Regions from separate parts of the Pseudomonas sp. 3B-A001-10F genome, predicted to be linked through region 1. Evidence: riboswitches for the same ligand, from Rfam matches in the RefSeq annotation. Region 1 holds a riboswitch; the other holds the start of a gene.
The links. Region 1 has a riboswitch for cobalamin ahead of cobW (cobalamin biosynthesis protein CobW). Riboswitches for the same ligand answer to the same signal wherever they lie in the genome.
Positions count from the first base shown of each region.

Region 2: linked by a shared signal. The riboswitch ahead of AC0ZWN_RS01080 (TonB-dependent receptor plug domain-containing protein) and the one ahead of cobW (cobalamin biosynthesis protein CobW) in region 1 are both predicted to bind cobalamin.

Region 1 is NZ_JBQYFW010000005.1:215,090-223,672, reverse strand. Features, by position in the region: gene AC0ZWN_RS07820 (ATP-grasp domain-containing protein) at 1-280, opposite strand, end outside; gene AC0ZWN_RS07815 (hypothetical protein) at 280-1,557, opposite strand; gene AC0ZWN_RS07810 (2OG-Fe dioxygenase family protein) at 1,557-2,309, opposite strand; cobalamin riboswitch at 2,660-2,871, shown strand; gene cobW (cobalamin biosynthesis protein CobW) at 2,971-4,044, shown strand; gene cobN (cobaltochelatase subunit CobN) at 4,048-7,896, shown strand; gene AC0ZWN_RS07795 (magnesium chelatase ATPase subunit I) at 8,234-8,583, shown strand, end outside.
Region 2 is NZ_JBQYFW010000001.1:202,992-211,574, forward strand. Features, by position in the region: gene AC0ZWN_RS01055 (putative quinol monooxygenase) at 1-305, opposite strand, end outside; gene nfsB (oxygen-insensitive NAD(P)H nitroreductase) at 333-986, opposite strand; gene AC0ZWN_RS01065 (L-dopachrome tautomerase-related protein) at 1,041-2,213, opposite strand; gene AC0ZWN_RS01070 (zinc-binding alcohol dehydrogenase family protein) at 2,262-3,269, opposite strand; gene AC0ZWN_RS01075 (LysR family transcriptional regulator) at 3,380-4,273, shown strand; cobalamin riboswitch at 4,319-4,524, shown strand; gene AC0ZWN_RS01080 (TonB-dependent receptor plug domain-containing protein) at 4,617-6,554, shown strand; gene AC0ZWN_RS01085 ((2Fe-2S) ferredoxin domain-containing protein) at 6,554-6,913, shown strand; gene AC0ZWN_RS01090 (ABC transporter substrate-binding protein) at 6,910-7,830, shown strand; gene AC0ZWN_RS01095 (PLD nuclease N-terminal domain-containing protein) at 7,881-8,084, shown strand; gene AC0ZWN_RS01100 (NAD(P)/FAD-dependent oxidoreductase) at 8,268-8,583, shown strand, end outside.

The sequences.
Region 1 (8,583 bases):
CCGCACACAGCCGCCCCGTGATCGCGACATAGCCTTCACGGAAATTCAGGACACTGGTGAAGCCATGCTCGTCCAGCAACTGCTGCGTCAGCTGGATCAGATCCGCGGTCAGCCCTTTGGAAAAGTCGTACAGCGCCACCGGCGAGATCTGTTTCGCATCGGCGATCTTGCTGGTTTTGCGACTATCGGCAATCAGCAAAGGGGTGATGCCCTCGGCAATCAGGCCCTCGTATTCTCCGTCACGAATATTGCCGATGATCAGGCAGGCCGCAGCACTCATTAGTCAACCTCCTGATCGAAGCTGTAGTGGACCCGGTTCAGGCGCTGGCAAATGTGAGCCAGACGAATCCGGTCCACGCCGTAGGCGCCACCGCTCAAGACATTGCGAATGATGTGCGCCATGGCATCCAGGTCTTCGCTGCTGATGCCCAGACGAGTGACTTCCTGCAGGCCGAAGCGCAGGCAGTCGCGGCCATTGATCTGTTTATTGTTGATCCGGATCCCCAGTTCATTGAGCTGCTGCGCCGCTTGCCGGGCCCGTTCGCCTTCGAGCAACAGCAGGTGCGTGTCGGAGGGGTGCAGCGTCCAGCCCGGCAGGTCGGCGAGTGCGTCGTGCAACTGGCGAGTATTGGCGCACATGCGTTGGGCGTAGGCCTGGCCGTAGCGCTGGGTTTCCAGCAGGCTGACGAACAGTTGCAGCAGACCGGGCAGATTGGGCGAGGACACCAGCGCACCGCTGAGCGTTTGCTCGATCCGCTGGGCCAGATCGGCACGCCGGCAGACGATCAGTGCCCGGTGCGGACCTGCCAGGGATTTGTGGGTGTTGCCTTGAAGAATATCCGCCCCCTCGTCAAGCGGATTGGGAAAGGCCTTCCCGGCGATGAGGCCCAGAGTGTGCGACGCATCGTAGATGATCAGTGTCCGCTCAAAGCCCCGGCGGTTCAGCAGCGCGCGCAGTGGTTTAAGGGCGATTACCCGTGTGGTCAGACCATGGTCGAGCAGTACGGCTGCCGGTTGTACACCGCACGCCTGGAGTTGCCGATCAACGTCCCCGAGATCAATTTGTCCGTCAGCCGTCAGTTTCAAAAAGACGCTGTGCCGGCCCATCTTCTGCACCAGAGGCCCGGTTGCGAAATGCCCGCCGCTTTCAGGCGCCAGTGATAATACGCAGTCGCCCGGCTCGGTCAGGGCGGCCAGCACGCTCAGCGTGCAGTGCACGCCGGAGAGCACACGGTATTCGACGAACGGCGCGTTGAACATCGCCTGCACGGCTTGGGTCGCCAAAGCCTTTAATGTTTCGACTTCGGGGAAGTGTTCGACCTGCATGCCATTGAATTCGGCGGCATAGCATTGACCGTCAATGGCCTGTGCATTGAACAAGTAACGCTCGTAATGGCGATTCTGTCCTAGCGTGCGTGCAGTCTCGGACAATATGTTTTCATTGGCGGTCAGCGATAGTGTGGAAGTTCTTCGTGCGCACGCCTGTTGAAACTGTTCAATGATGAAGTTATGCGCGAGTGGGGTACTGACTGAAAGTGCATGAGTCGAATGATTCATTAGTAGTCCGCCAGGTCGAAGTCGATAATCAACATATCGCGACTGCCGCGATCCGAATTAATGCTCGATGTTTGCAGTGGGGAAACTTCATGCAGAAGTATTCGGTCATTCAATACGACGGTTTCCAGATAGTCAGTCAACGTTGCACTGAATACTTGGCCACCTTCTTCATCAAATATCCGGCTTTCGCCACCGATGACATGCTGACGTTGAATCAGGTGTTGAAAGACAAAATCGTGCCCGTCGCGATGTCTGCCCTCAGGGGTGGCCTGGCCAGCATTGCCTTGATCGCAGAGGATACGGAACTGATGGCAGGTCACGAGCCAGTCGCGCGGGCCCAGCGCCATGTCCAGCAGTGCCAGGTCGGCGGCCAGCAGTGTCTGCAGAATCGGGGAGTCAATGAACGTCGCCTCGCAGCGGGTGTAGGTGCGCTGCACCCCGCCCAACAGCGGGTTGTCGGTCTCGGCTTGAAAAAAGTGGCAGTCTTGCAGCGCCGTCCACTGGCGTTCCCGTTGGCGATACTGGAACTTGCAGATGCGTCGTTCGCGAAGACCGTTCTCTGCGCTGAGATACGCATCGGTATGCAAATGCTCCCAGGTCGCATTGAATGCCCGGCATGCTTCGCGTCCCAGCAGCGCAACATCCAATGCTGGATAGTGGGCACTGTGCGCATAGTGGCAATTGCGCAGTAGTTCGGAAAGTTCCTTTAGTCCGGCATCACTTGAAAGCCGTAACGCGTTACCGGCACTCATGTTGTGGATACCCATGGGTGCAGGAAAGAAACAGGCAGGATCAAATACTGATAATAATCAGCCATGCAAGAAATCCTTTCTTGAGAGACTCATAGTCCTTGTGCGAACTCATCGTTCATATCTTGTATTGATTTATCAATTTGGTTTTTGTAAAGATATGTAATCGAATGCGCGCAGCCGCTCTATTTCAGGGTTTAACCCGGTGGTGGTTTTTTAATTTAACGGATAGGGCATGTAAGACATAACTTACAACTACTTCTTAAGTGAGAAGTGTTCGCGATCATTAGATGAAAAAGTTGCTGTCCTTATAACCACAATGATCCAGGCGTTGACCCGCCTGCCGTGCATGCGTAGCCTTGCGCAATCGAGGTTCTCCGGCGTGTGCCGGAGCTAAGAAGGGAACGCGGTCAATGCCGCGGCTGCCCCCGCAACTGTGAACGGTGATGTTCGCTGCCACGCCACTGCCAGCTCAATCGATGAGCCCGCGGGAAGGCGCAGCCAACGCCAGGCCCAGCGCCTGAACGCCGTCAGCCAGGAGACCTGCCTCGTCACAGATTCTCACTACAACCGGGCGGGGTGATCCGGTGGCGAACTCTCCAGGCACGCGCGCGCGTTGCCGGTTCTCGTCCCGTATGCCCGCCGCTTGCCAAAGGGCATACCGATGAAAACACTGGCCAAACTCCCCGTCACCATCGTCACCGGCTTCCTCGGCTCGGGCAAGACCACGCTGCTGCGGCACATGCTTGATAACGCGCAGGGCCGTCGTATCGCGGTGATCGTCAACGAGTTTGGCGAGTTGGGCATTGACGGTGAAATCCTCAAGCAATGCACCATCGGTTGCACCGAAGAGGAAGCCACCGGCCGCGTTTACGAGCTGGCCAACGGCTGCCTGTGCTGCACCGTTCAGGAAGAGTTCTTCCCGGTGATGCGCGAACTGGTTGCCCGTCGCGGCGATCTCGACCATATCCTTATCGAAACTTCGGGCCTGGCCCTGCCAAAACCGCTGGTACAAGCCTTCCAGTGGCCGGAAATCCGCAGCGCCTGCACCGTTGATGCGGTGATCACCGTGGTCGACAGCCCGGCCGTCGCCGCTGGCACTTTCGCCGCGTTCCCGGATCAGGTTGATGCCCAGCGCAAACTCGATCCGAACCTCGACCACGAATCGCCACTGCACGAACTGTTCGCCGATCAACTGGCCAGCGCCGACCTGGTGATCCTCAACAAGGCCGACCAGACCAGCGCGGAAGATCTCGCTCGTGTCCGCGCCGAAGTCGCCGAAGAACTGCCGCCAGCGGTGAAAATCATCGAAGCCAGCAACGGCCGTCTGCCGCTGGACGTGCTGATCGGCCTCGGCGCCGGTTCCGAGGAGCACATCGACAGCCGCCACAGCCATCATGATCACCACCACGGTGAAGGCGATGACGACCACGATGACCACGATCACGACGCCTTCGATTCGATCTCCATCGAACTGCCACAAGCCGACGAAAGCCTGCTGCTCGACGCCCTGACGCAACTGGTGGTCAAGCACGGCATCCTGCGCGTCAAAGGTTTCGCCGCCATCCCGAACAAGCCAATGCGTCTGCTGATCCAGGGTGTGGGTACGCGTTTTGACAAGCATTTCGACCGTCAGTGGGGCGCTGATGAAGCGCGCGTCACGCGTCTGGTGTTGATCGGTCAGGAACTCGACGCCGCGCAACTCGAAGCGCAACTGCGCGCTGCGCTCAGCGTTTAAGCCATGCACCTGCTCAGGACTCAGCCCGGCGGTTTCGTCTCGGATGACAATATTGCCGACCTTGGCCAAACCCCCGCCGAGCTGGTGATCCTGTGCAGCGGCGACTCCAGTCTGGCGCTGCTCGCCGAAGCCGCGCAGCAGTTGCCGGAAGATTACCCGAGCCTGCGTCTGGCCAACCCGATGCAGGTGCAGAATCACGCTTCGGTCGATTTGTACGTCGATGAAGTGCTGCGCCACGCCAAGGTGATTCTGATCTCGCTGCACGGCGGCATCGCCTATTGGCGCTACGGCGTCGAGCGTCTGATCGAACTGTCCGAGCGCGGTGTGCAGGTGATTCTGGTGCCGGGCGATGACCGTCCTGACCCGGAACTCAGCGACCTGAGCACCGTCAACGCTGTGGATCGTGATCGCCTCTGGCAATTCCTGCGCCAGGGCGGACTGGGCAATGCGCTGGACTTTTTCCGCTGCCTCGCCAACCGTTGGCTGGCTCGCGATTACGTCTGGGAAGAACCGCAGGCGCTGCCGCGCACGGCGATTTACCACCCGAATAAAACCAGCGCCGCACTGAGTGACTGGCAAGCCGATTGGCTGCCTGCACGCCCGGTCGCGGCGGTGTTGTTTTACCGCTCGCATTTACAAGCGGCGAACACCGCGTTCATCGATGTGTTTTGCCAGCGCTTGCAAGCGGCGGGGCTGAATCCGCTGCCGATCGCGGTGGCCAGTCTGAAAGAACCCGGCTGCCTGACGGTGATCGAGGACTGGCTGGACGAGGTTGAGGCCGGGGTGATTCTCAACACCACCGGGTTCGCTCAATCCAGCCCGGAAGCGCCGCATCTGCGACCGTTTCGCCGCAATATCCCGGTGATCCAAGCAATCTGCGCGCAGGACAACGAGCCCGGCTGGCGCGACAGCGAGCAAGGCCTGGGGCCACGGGATCTGGCCATGCACATTGCCTTGCCGGAACTCGACGGGCGCATCATCAGCCGGCCGATCAGTTTCAAGGATCTGGCCTGGCGCAGTGAGCGCAGTCAGTCCGATGTCGTCTGCTACCGCGCGCAACCTGAGCGCATGGATTTCGTCGCTGAACTGGCGCGGCGCTGGATTGATCTGGCGCGGGTGCCGAATGGCGAAAAACGCATCGCATTGATCCTCGCCAACTATCCGACCCGTGATGGGCGCATCGGCAACGGTGTCGGTCTCGACACGCCGGCGGCGGCGCTGAACATCCTGCGTGCATTGCAGGCTGAGGGATATCCGCTCACCGCTGAACTGCCGAATAGCGGCACCGAGTTGATCGAGCAATTGCTCGGTGGCGTCAGCAACGATCTCGACACCATTGATCTGCGTCCGTGCCAGCAAAGCCTGGCGATGGACGCTTATCTGACGATGTTCAACGCGCTGCCCGAGGCTAATCGCAGCGCTGTGATCGAACGCTGGGGCACGCCGCAAAACGACCCGATGTGCCGCGACGGGAGGATGATGATCGCCGGTCTGCGCTTCGGCCTGACCTTCGTCGGTATTCAGCCGGCGCGCGGTTATCAGGTCGACCCGAGCGCGGTCTATCACGACCCCGATCTGGTGCCGCCGCACGCTTATCTGGCGTTCTATTTCTGGTTGCGCAACACCTACGGCGCCCACGGCGTGATTCACGTTGGCAAACACGGCAACCTCGAATGGCTGCCGGGCAAAGGCGTCGGGCTTTCGGAGAACTGCTGGCCGGATGCGTTGCTCGGTCCGCTGCCAAATATCTATCCGTTTATCGTCAACGATCCGGGGGAGGGCGCGCAGGCCAAACGGCGCACACAAGCGGTGATTATCGATCACCTGATGCCGCCGCTGACCCGTGCCGAAACCTACGGCCCGTTGCGCAATCTGGAGCTGCTGGCCGACGAGTATTACGAAGCGCAGCTGCTTGATCCGCGCCGCGCCCGTGAACTGCAGCGCGACATTCTGCAACTGGTGCGCGAGACGCAGATCGACCGCGAACTGCAACTCGATGCCGCGCTGGACAGTGATGCGGATGCGGCGATCTGGCTGCCACGTCTCGATACCTATTTGTGTGATTTGAAGGAATCGCAGATTCGCGATGGCTTGCACATTTTTGGCGAGTCACCGACGGGGCGTCTGCGGATCGATACGTTGCTGGCGCTGCTACGGATTCCGCGCGGAGACGGGAAGGGCGCACAGTCGAGTCTGCTGAGAGCACTGGCCAAAGCATTCGAACTCGGTTTCGATCCGCTCGATTGCGCGCTAGCCGATCCATGGACCGGTCCTCGCCCGCCAGAGCTGCAATCGCAAAGCAATGAAGTCTGGCGTAGCGCCGGCGATACCCGCGAACGCCTTGAACTGTTTGCCACACAGCTGATTTCCCAAGCCCTGCACGATCCATGTGGGAGCGAGCTTGCTCGCGAAGGCGTCGTGTCAGCCAACACTTCATTCACTGACACACCGCTTTCGCGAGCAAGCTCGCTCCCACAGGGTCCGGGGTGGTCTGATGTAAATGTGATTATCCAGTCGCTGCGCGAAGTCGTCGCCCCACGCCTCGATGCCTGCGGCCCCGCCGAAATGCGCGGCCTGCTCGACGCCCTCAGCGGTTGCTTCGTCCCCGCCGGCCCCAGCGGTGCACCCAGCCGTGGTCGCCTTGATGTGCTGCCCACCGGCCGCAACTTCTACTCGGTCGACGTGCGCAACCTGCCGACCACCACCGCGTGGCGCATCGGTTTCCAGTCGGCGACGTTGATTCTGGAACGGCACCTGCAAGACCACGGCGATCACCTGCGCCAGCTCGGATTATCCGTGTGGGGCACCGCGACCATGCGCACTGGTGGCGACGACATCGCCCAGGCCATGGCACTGATGGGCGTGCGTCCGGTGTGGGCCACTGGCAGTCAGCGCGTTGATGATTTCGAGATTCTGCCGCTGAGCCTGCTTGATCGTCCGCGCGTCGATGTCACGCTGCGAGTTTCCGGTTTTTTTCGGGATGCCTTCGCCAATCTGATTCGCCTGTTCGACGCCGCCGTGCAAGCAGTGGCAGCGCTGGACGAGCCGGACGACCTCAACCCGCTGGCCGCGAAAGTGCGTGCCGAGCGCGAGGCGCTGCGGCAATCGGGCCTCGATGAGGACACCGCGCGGCGTCAGGCCGGATGGCGGATCTTCGGCGCCAAACCCGGCGCGTACGGCGCAGGCGTGCAGGGCGCCATCGACGGTCGCTTGTGGCAGAGCCGTGAAGATCTCGCTGAGGTTTATCTGAACTGGGGCGCGTACGCCTATGGCGGTGCTGATGAGGGCACCGCTGCGCGCGAGCAGTTCGTTCAGCGCCTGAGTCAGGTACAAGCGGTGCTGCAGAATCAGGACAACCGCGAGCACGACCTGCTCGATTCCAATGATTACTACCAGTTCCAGGGCGGCATGCTCGCTGCCGTGGAAAGCTTGCGCGGTGAAGCGGCGGCGAGTTATCACGGCGATCACAGTCAACCGGATCTGCCAAAGATTCGCACCTTGAAAGAAGAGCTGAACCGGGTGATCCGCTCGCGGGCGGCCAATCCGAAATGGATCGACGGGGTCAAACGCCACGGCTATAAAGGCGCGTTTGAAATGGCCGCGACGGTTGATAACCTGTTTGCGTTCGATGCCACCACGCAGTTGATCGATGACCACCAGTACGCTTTGCTGGCCGATGCTTATCTGCTGGATCCGGCAACCCGGGAATTTGTTCGCGAGCACAATCCGCATGCGCTGCGGGACATGACCGAGCGCCTGCTTGAGGCACAGCAGCGGGGGATGTGGCAGGAGCCTGGGGCTTATAAGGAAGCGCTGGAGAATCTGCTGCTGGATATTGAGGAAGATATGTAACCGGCCAAAAGCTACCCTCACCCCAGCCCTCTCCCGGAGAGAGAGGGAGCCGATTTGTGTTGCTGTCGAAGTCTGAGTTCGGCCCGACGTATCAGGTCGACGGAATTCGAAAGAACACCTAGGTCAGTTCCCTCTCCCCAAGGGAGTAAGGGGGTAAGGGAGCCGATTTGTGTTGGCTTTGGAGCCTGAGTTCAACTCGATAATTCAGGTCGGCGCAACTTGCAAGAACACCGCAATCAGTTCCCTCTCCCCCTGGGAGAGGGCTAGGGTGAGGGCCACCCCGACTGACACACCACAACACTCAAGCACACCAAAGACCACGACAGAGAAAACCCAAATGACCGACACCCCGCATTTCCCGCTCTCCGCCGTGGTCGGCGCCGATGACCTCAAGCTCGCCCTGTGCCTCACCGCCATCGACCCGAAAATCGGCGGCGTGCTGATCGAAGGCCCGCGCGGCATGGCCAAATCCACCCTGGCCCGGGGCTTGGCCGATCTGCTCGCCAGCGGTCAATTTGTCACCTTGCCGCTGGGCGCCACCGAAGAACGTCTGGTCGGTACCCTCGACCTTGACGCTGCCCTCAGCGAGGGCCGCGCACAATTCTCACCAGGTGTGCTGGCCAAGGCTGACGGCGGCGTACTCTACGTCGATGAAGTCAATCTGCTGCCCGATCACCTCGTCGATCT
Region 2 (8,583 bases), on a different contig from region 1:
TTCGACACGTGCTCAAGAAATATCAGTTGCAGCGGCTCTTCCAACAGGTCATCCGCCGCGGTGGCAAAGCGCTTGAAGTAAGGCATGGCGAAATGCGCATCCAGTGCCGCCTGATCCTTGAAGGCCTCGCGCATGTAGAACGTGCCGCGCTGGTCGCGCAGTTCAAACAACACATAGTCGAGATTGCCCGGCTCTGCGCGTGTCGGCTCAACCAGCGCCAGCAAGCCTTCTTTCAAGGCCTGTTCCTGGCCTGACCTGGCCTTGAGCACGGCGATCGAGATCAATGTTTCTGTGGACTGGCTCATCTTCAATACTCCTGGGACCGGCTGCATTCAGAGAAAGGTAAACAGCGACTGGGATGGCAAGCGGGACTTGGGCAGGCCTGCGTTGAAGTCTTCGCTGCTGTGATAGCCCAGGCTCACCACGACCAGACTGGTGAAGCCCTGTTCACGCAGGCCCAGTTCACTGTCGAGGACTTTGCTGTCGAAACCTTCCATCGGCGTCGCGTCGATACCCAGCGAGGCGGCACCCAGCAGCAATGTGCCCAGCGCGAGGTAGGTCTGCTTTTCCATCCAGTGCTGCAGATCTTTCTGATCGAAGCGATGCAGATCGACAAAACCGCGCCGCCCACGCTCCTGCCCTGCTCGCGCCTCGGCATTGTGAAAACGCCCGTCCATGGCTTCCTGAGCCAGCAACGCCTGCAGGTATTCCTCCGGCAGATGCGTGCGAGTGCAAAAGACGATGACGTGCGACGCGTTGAGTATTTTCGGCTGGTTGAAGCTGAACGGCCCCTGAGTACTGTGGGCGATTCGCGCACGGCTCTGATCACTCTCGGCAACCACGAAATGCCAAGGCTGAGAGTTGACCGACGAGGGGCTGTTGCGCAGTTGTTCCAGCAGCAACTCCAGTGTGTGCCTGGGAATCTTGCGGTCGGCATCGAAAACTTTTGTAGTGAAACGGCGCTTGGCCAGAGAAACGAGATCCATGATTGAACTCCTGATCTGAAAAGTGAAAACGTAGAACTCAATGCCGCTTGGAAATCAGCGCGTCGGCGCCGGCGCTGCGTCGATCTTCAGACGCATCAGGCTGTAAGGTTTTTGCCGCTGATCCTGCCCGGAACGGAATGCCGCCTGGCGGTGCAACTGGTTGGCGATGAAATACAGATAGCCGTCGGGGCCAATGGACAATGTGTCTGGCCAGAGCAGACGCGGGTCGTGTACCAGCGTTTGCCATTGGCCGTCCGGCAGACGCTTGCGGATCGAGTTGTGCTCGTAATCGCCGGCATAGACGGCGCCGGCGGCGTCAGCCTCCAGACCATCGGACGCGCCCTTCTCCCCCAGGTCCTGCACGGCGGCCGTCAGTTGCTGTTCACTGAAGTTGGCATCACGCAGCAACGCGGTGGACACCGAATACAGGTGCCGACTCGACAGCGGTGTGAAATACAGTGTCTTGCCGTCCGCCGACAGCGCGATGCCGTCCGAGGCCACGCCCAGCGGTTTGCGCTTGCCGTCCGGACCTTCAACGGTGAGTGGCAGGCCTTCAACCACCGGGACAAAGGTCGGGTCAACCGAGGTCGCCGGCACACCGCTCAAGCGGCGCATGGCACTGCCGCTGGCGATGTCCATGACGATGATCGCGCCCGGTCCGCGCAGGGACGAGTCAGTCAGATAGACCGTTCCCTCCGGGCCTGTGCGAAAGTCGAAACGCATGTCGTTGACGTAGGTGCTCGGCAACATGACGTTGTCCGGGAACACCAGGCGCTTGACGATCTTGTTGCTGACCAGATCCACCGCGATCAGCTTCGCGCCTTTGGGTTTTGGGTCTGCGAAACCCGGCGCGGCGGTATCGAGCAACCAGACACGGCCCCGCCCGTCGGCCACCACGCTCTGTACGCTGATCAGACCATCACTGGGATCGTTGAGGTTTTCCTGGTTGATCGCCGCGTTCGGGTAAGCCACGACTTTGCCGTCGCGGATCTCGCCCACGGTGAACGGCACGTTGTCGCCCCAACGCGGGAAGTTGACGAAGATGCGCCCGGTCTCGGTGACGGTCACACCGGTGGGCATCGCGTCGTAGAACGCATGGACCTGTTCGAGCTTGCCGAAGGATCGGTCGGCGGGGGCATTGGCCGGCAACGGCACGGCGCTGATTGCATGGGCGAGCGGCGCTGCCATGACCATGGCCAATGCAGCAGAAAGCTTTTTCATACGCATGAGCTGCTCCTGACCGGCCCGCGTGCAGGCCCGTCTGAATGAGTGAAATCAGAAACCTTCGAGTACCAGTTTGCCTCGGGCCTTGCCGCTCTCGACCAAGGCATGGGCACGGCGCATGTTTGCCGCGTTGATCGCGCCAAAATGTTCACCGACAGTCGTTTTCAAAATGCCTTGGTCAATCAGATCGCTGACGCGATTGAGCAGGTGATGCTGCTCAATCATGTCCGGGGTTTCGTACAGCGAACGGGTGAACATCAGCTCCCAGTGCAGCGACAGCGACTTGCGCTTGAGCGGCATCACGTCGAGGCTTTCAGGATCGTCGATCACGCCCAGACGCCCTTGTGGTTGGAGCACTTCGATCAGCTGCGCAAAATGCTCCTCGGTATGGGTCAGGCTGGCGACATGGCTGACCTCGTCGATACCCAGTGCCTGCAACTGTGCGAGCAGCGGCTGACTGTGATCGATGACGTGATGCGCGCCCAATTGCCGGACCCAGTCAGCCGTTTCCTGCCGCGAGGCGGTGCCGATGACGGTCAGCCGCGTCAACTGTCGGGCCAATTGCACCAGCATCGAACCGACGCCGCCCGCTGCCCCCGTGATCAACAGGCACTTGCCCTGCCCTGAACCTTCGGTGACACCAAGACGGTCAAACAACAGCTCCCAGGCGGTGATCGAGGTCAACGGCAATGCCGCGGCATCCGCAGCACTTAAAGAACGCGGTTTGTGCCCGACGATTCGCTCGTCCACCAGGTGAAATTCGCTGTAACTGCCGGTGCGGGCAAGGGAGCCTGCGTAGAACACTTCGTCGCCAGGCTGAAACAGCGTCACTTCAGCCCCGACCTCGCGGACAATACCGGCGGCATCCCAGCCGAGGATTTTCGGTTCTTTGGTGAAAGTGCCGGCGCGTACTTTGGTATCGACCGGATTGACCGACACCGCACGAACTTCTACGAGCAAATCCCGGGGGCCGGGAGTTGGCACCGGAAGGTCGATGTCCTGCAACGATTGCGGATCTTCAATGGGCAAAGCGTGTTGGGTGAAGGTGATGGCTTTCATGGAAACTCGCTGTCTGAAGAGCTGATGTGCTCGCTTGGCGCCATCTTCGACTTCCCAAGCACAAAGAAAAACCAGCAGAATGCGCCAACACTTTCACTGCAGGAGTGAAAATGATCCGCATCGATGATCTTGGTTTGTTCACCCGCAGCGCCGCGCTGGGCAGCTTCACAGCTGCCGCCCATGAGGCGGATTTATTGCCCGGTCAGGTTGCCGCGGCGATCAAGCGTCTGGAGCGTGAGCTGGACGTGCGCCTGTTTGCGCGCACCACCCGCAGCCTGCGATTAACCGCCGAGGGCGAGCAATACTTGCCCACTGCCCACTCGGTGCTGGAGGCGCTCAAGCAAGGCAAGGAAAACCTGCGCGGTGAAAACGCCACGTTGCGCGGCGTGTTGCAAGTGACGGCGCCGTCCGATCTGGGGCGCAACATTTTGCTGCCGTGGCTCACACTGTTTCGCCGCCAGCACCCGGAACTGACCTTGCGCTTTTCCCTGTCGGACCAGATGGCCGACTTGTTTCGTGACCCGGTAGACGTGGCGATTCGATACGGCTCGAATGAAGATGCCAACTACGTGGCGCTGCCGCTGGCACCGTGGAACCGGCGGGTGCTGGTCGCCGCACCGGAATACGTGGAGCGCCACGGATACCCGCAAACGCCGGATGATCTGCACAACCACGCTTGCCTGCTCTACCAGCAAGGCGGCCGGATCTACGACAAGTGGAGTTTGGGCAGTGAAACGATCCAGGTCTCGGGACCGATGTTCAGCGACGACGCCGACATCGTGCGCCGCTGGGCGTTGAGCGGCGAAGGCATCGCCAACAAATCCTGGCTGGACGTCAGTGCAGACGTGATCGCAGGGCGACTGGTCGTGCTACTGAAGGATTTTCCCGGCAATGCCTCACCGTTGAGTCTGGTGTGCCCGCATCGCAAGCAGATCACCCCGGCGGTGTCTCAGCTTTATGCGTGGTTGAGTGGCCAATTTGTCGCTCTGGAACGTATCCAATAGCTCCCCTGGTGGTTGCCGCATTGACGAGACGCTCCTCGAATGTTCAGATGCCGGCCAGTTTCAGGTGTCCCATGCCGCCGTGCATGGGGTGAAACGGGAAACCGGTACGTTCTTTTCGAACAAGTCCGGTGCTGCCCCCGCAACGGTATGCGCGTGATGTTTTCAATACACCACTGTGGCCAGACGGCCATGGGAAGGTGAAAACCTCGATACGCGCGAGCCCGGAGACCGGCCTGGAATTTCGTTTGGCAAAATCCTGCGGTGGGCGGGCATGGGCCGGTATTGGCTGTGCGCGATGCCTTCTCTTGCATGCTCTTCTGCGAAGATCCTTTTCGAGAAGACAATGATTCGACCTTTCAACACTTCTGCTCCAACCCTGTTCCTTGGCTGCCTGTTCAGCCCGCTGCTACTGGCCGACGACGCGCCGCTGGAACTCAATCAACAAATCGTTACTGCACCGTCAGTGGAATCCACCACCGTCGCCGAGATGGCCAGATTCGGCAGCAAGGTCGAAATCGTCAGCCGCGAGCAGATCGAACGCGCCGGCCCCAGCGCCGATGTCAGCCGGGTGATGCAGATGTTCATTCCAGGCTTGTATGTGGCGCCGAAAAACGGCCCTTTCGACTACGGCACGTATTCGCTGCTCGGCGGGCGCAACGACGACACGCTGATCCTGCTCGACGGCGTGCGCCTGAACAATCGCCTGTACGGCGGCCTCTATCTGGACACTCTGCCGGCCAACGCCATCGAACGCATCGAAGTGCTCAAGGGTGGGCAGAGCCTGTTGTTCGGCACCCAGGCCGTGTCCGGTGTGATCAACATCGTCACCCGCAGCCCGCAATCGCGCAAAGCCGCCGGCGAAGTGAATCTAGGCGTCGACAGCTTTGGCGGCACCACCGAAGACGCCCGCGTCGAGAATATCTTCACTAACGGTTTCGGCGACCTCGGTTTGTTGGCGTACGTCAGTCACAACGTCTCCGACGGTTACCAGCCCTATCGCAACCGCGACATGAAAAACGATTCCGGCAAGGATCGCGCCTACGAAGTCACCACGTTCGGCGGCAAGGCGATTCAGTCATTCGGCGATGATTCGCGGCTGGAGCTGTTTTACCAATACGCCGACGCCAACCTCGATTTCGCCCGCCCGGTCGACAACCACAAGACCACTAACGACCGCGTGCAGCAGATCGCCACGGCGACGTTCGAACAGGACATCAACGAGCGTCTGAGCTACTTCGTCAAAGGCCATATCAACGACTGGGACACCCGCTACACGCGTGTCAACAACGTCGCCGGCGGCGGCACCAAGGTCATCAACCACAATGACTATTGGGGCTTCACCGATTGGGGTGTGCAGGCCGAAGGCAAGGCTGAATTGCCCGGCGATCATGTACTGGTGTTCGGCACCGACAACCAGTGGTTCAAGGGCCAGGATGATGTGTTGATCATCGATAACGACAAGGCCGAAGCCCACGCTTTCTACACGCAACTGCGCCCGCAGATCGACGCCCTGCCCGACTGGCACCCGAGCATCGGTGTGCGTCACGAAGCCATGAGCGGTGGCGATGGTGCCACCGTCGGCATGCTCACTTCGCTGTATGACCTCAATGACAATTGGTCGGTGCGCGGCCAGTACGGCAGCGCCTACAAACTGCCAAACGCCGAGCAATTGTTCGTCAATGAACCGGGCGACGAGATCGGCAATCGCAACCTGAAGCCGGAAAAAAGCCGCAATGCGGAGCTGGGTGTCGACTACAAAGGCTTTCTGCTCGACCGCGAATTCAGCGCCAGCGTGACCCTGTTCAAACGCAAGATCGACGACTTGATCACCCTCGACGACATTCAATGGGTCAACGGTGAAGGCCAGGTGCGTATGCGCGGTTTCGAGGCCGACACCAAACTCGCGCTCAACGATCAATGGAGCCTGCAAGCGGACATGACCCGCAACCTCACCGAATCGCGCAGCGGTGTAACCCTCAACGATATCCCGAGCTTCTTCGCCCGCTCGCGGCTTGGCTATGAATCGGAAAACCGTCTGTGGGGCGCCGGCGGTGCGATCCGCTATATCCGCGACATCAAAAGCTCGAAGCAAGTCGAGTACGGTAACTATTCCGTGGTCGACGCCGACGCTTATCGCTACCTCGACAACGCTCATCAGCACCGCGTGAGCCTGCTGGTGGAAAACCTGTTCGACCGCGATTACGTCACCAGCCGTTCGAGCAACGTCGACAACCTCGGCCGGCCGTTCACCTCCGAAGTGCGCTACACGTACCGCTTCTGATGAGTGGAATCAAAACCGTCGACGGCGTCGACACGCACCCGGACTGGTCAAATGTGCCCGAGCATGCGCGCCATGTATTCCTCTGCACCGGCCCGCGTTGCACCCAGCGCGGCGCCTTGCAGTTATGGAAAACCCTGCGCCGGCATTTGCTCGCGCACGATCGCATCGAGACGCCGGATGGCGTCTTGCTGACGCGTACGCACTGCCAGTTTCCGTGCAATCTGGGGCCGATTGTAACGGTGTATCCGGAGCGCTGCTGGTATGGCGTGCGCAGCCATGAAGATGTGCAGCGGCTGGTCGAGGGGCATCTGGTGGGCGGTGAAGTGGTTGCGGATTTGCTGATCAAGGTGCAGACATGAGATCGATTCTGTACGTACTTGGCGCCCTGCTCTGCTCAATGCCTGTACTCGCCGACAGTTACCGCAATTGCGGCGAAGAATGGAGCGCCGATCAATCTTCGCGCATCGTCGCGCTCAATCAGCATGCGGCCGATCTCGTCCTCGCACTGGGTGCCGGGCCAGCGCTGGTCGGCGTGGCGTATCTGGATGACACCGGTGCCGGTCAGCGCCAAGCCGAGTATTTCGGCGTACCGGTAATCGCGCGGCAGTACCCGGCCAGCGAAGTGCTTTACGCTGCGAAGCCGGATCTGGTGATCGGCGGTTTTGCCACGGCGTTCGGCGACGGGGTGACCTCGCGCTCGGGGCTTGCGCGCAATGGCGTGGGTTCGTATCTGCTGGAGTCCGCCTGCAACGGGCACTCACTGGATTATTTCGCGCATGTGCGCAATGACTTGCTGACCTTGGGCAAGCTGCTGCACCAGCAGCAAAAAGCCCAAGCATTGATCGACTCCATGGAAAAGGACATTGCCAGCGCCCGAGCCTTGGCCGGTGTAGGTAAACCGTTGTCCGTGTTCTATCTCGACAGCGAAGTCAAAGGTCTCGACAGCGAAGGTCGACGTGGCTTTGTCACCCAGCTGTTGGCCGCTGCCGGTGCGCGCAATGTGTTTGCCGACATCAACCTCTATCGAGTGACCGTGAACAGCGAAACCCTGCTGGCCAGCGACCCGGACGTGATCCTGCTGGCCGACGCCGAATGGTCGCCCGCCCGCCGCAAACGCTACCTGTTGGCCCACGACCCGGTCCTCTCGCAACTGCGCGCGGTGCGCGAGAACCGCATCATCGAGATCCCTTTCACCCACCTGCTGCCAACCTACAACAGCGGCCGCGTCGCCTTGCAACTGGCCCGCCTGCTCAATGCCCTGAATAAAAATAAATGAACCCGCCGCACCCTACGCCACCTAACGAACAGACCATCAGGAGGTAGCCAATGCAAATCGAAACCGTGTGGATCGTACTGGCGGCAGTTCTTCTGCTAATCGAACTCTGGGCCATCAATCGGGTACGCAAGAGCGAGGGGAAAGCGAGCAATAAGGGTGTGTGGATTGTGCTGATCGTGTTTGTGCCGTTGTTCGGGTTGATTGCCTGGGCGCTGGCGGGGCCCAAGCATGTCAGTCAGCATTCGGCGTCGTAACCTGATCCTTGATCCATAGCGACTGAGCATCCGTCACGGACCGGCAGGCCTAATGCCCGCCGGAGATATGCTTGCTTAAACCGTTGCCAGCGGACGAGCCCGGCTTTTGGCCGGGCTTTTTTCTGGTTGCTCGCTGCGTCTCCCTGCTGCAGGATCAGCCGATCGACAACAGGGAATGTTGAAATGAACCAGGCAACACATCGACGAATTGTGGTGGTGGGTGCGGGCATCGTCGGCGCCTCGCTTGCGTATCACCTGTCCGGCAAAGGTGCACAGGTCACGTTGATCGAGGCCGGCGAGATCGCGAGTGGCGTGACGGCAAGCTCTTTCGCCTGGATCACTGCCACGCACGCCGGCGCTGAGCCGATTGCGCAATTGCGCGGTATGGCCATAGAAGCCTACCAGCGACTCGAAACCGAGCTGCCGGATTTGCAGATTCGCTGGACCGGAGCGCTGTCGTACAGCGAATCAGCAGAGTATCCGGCGTCGGCGACATTGT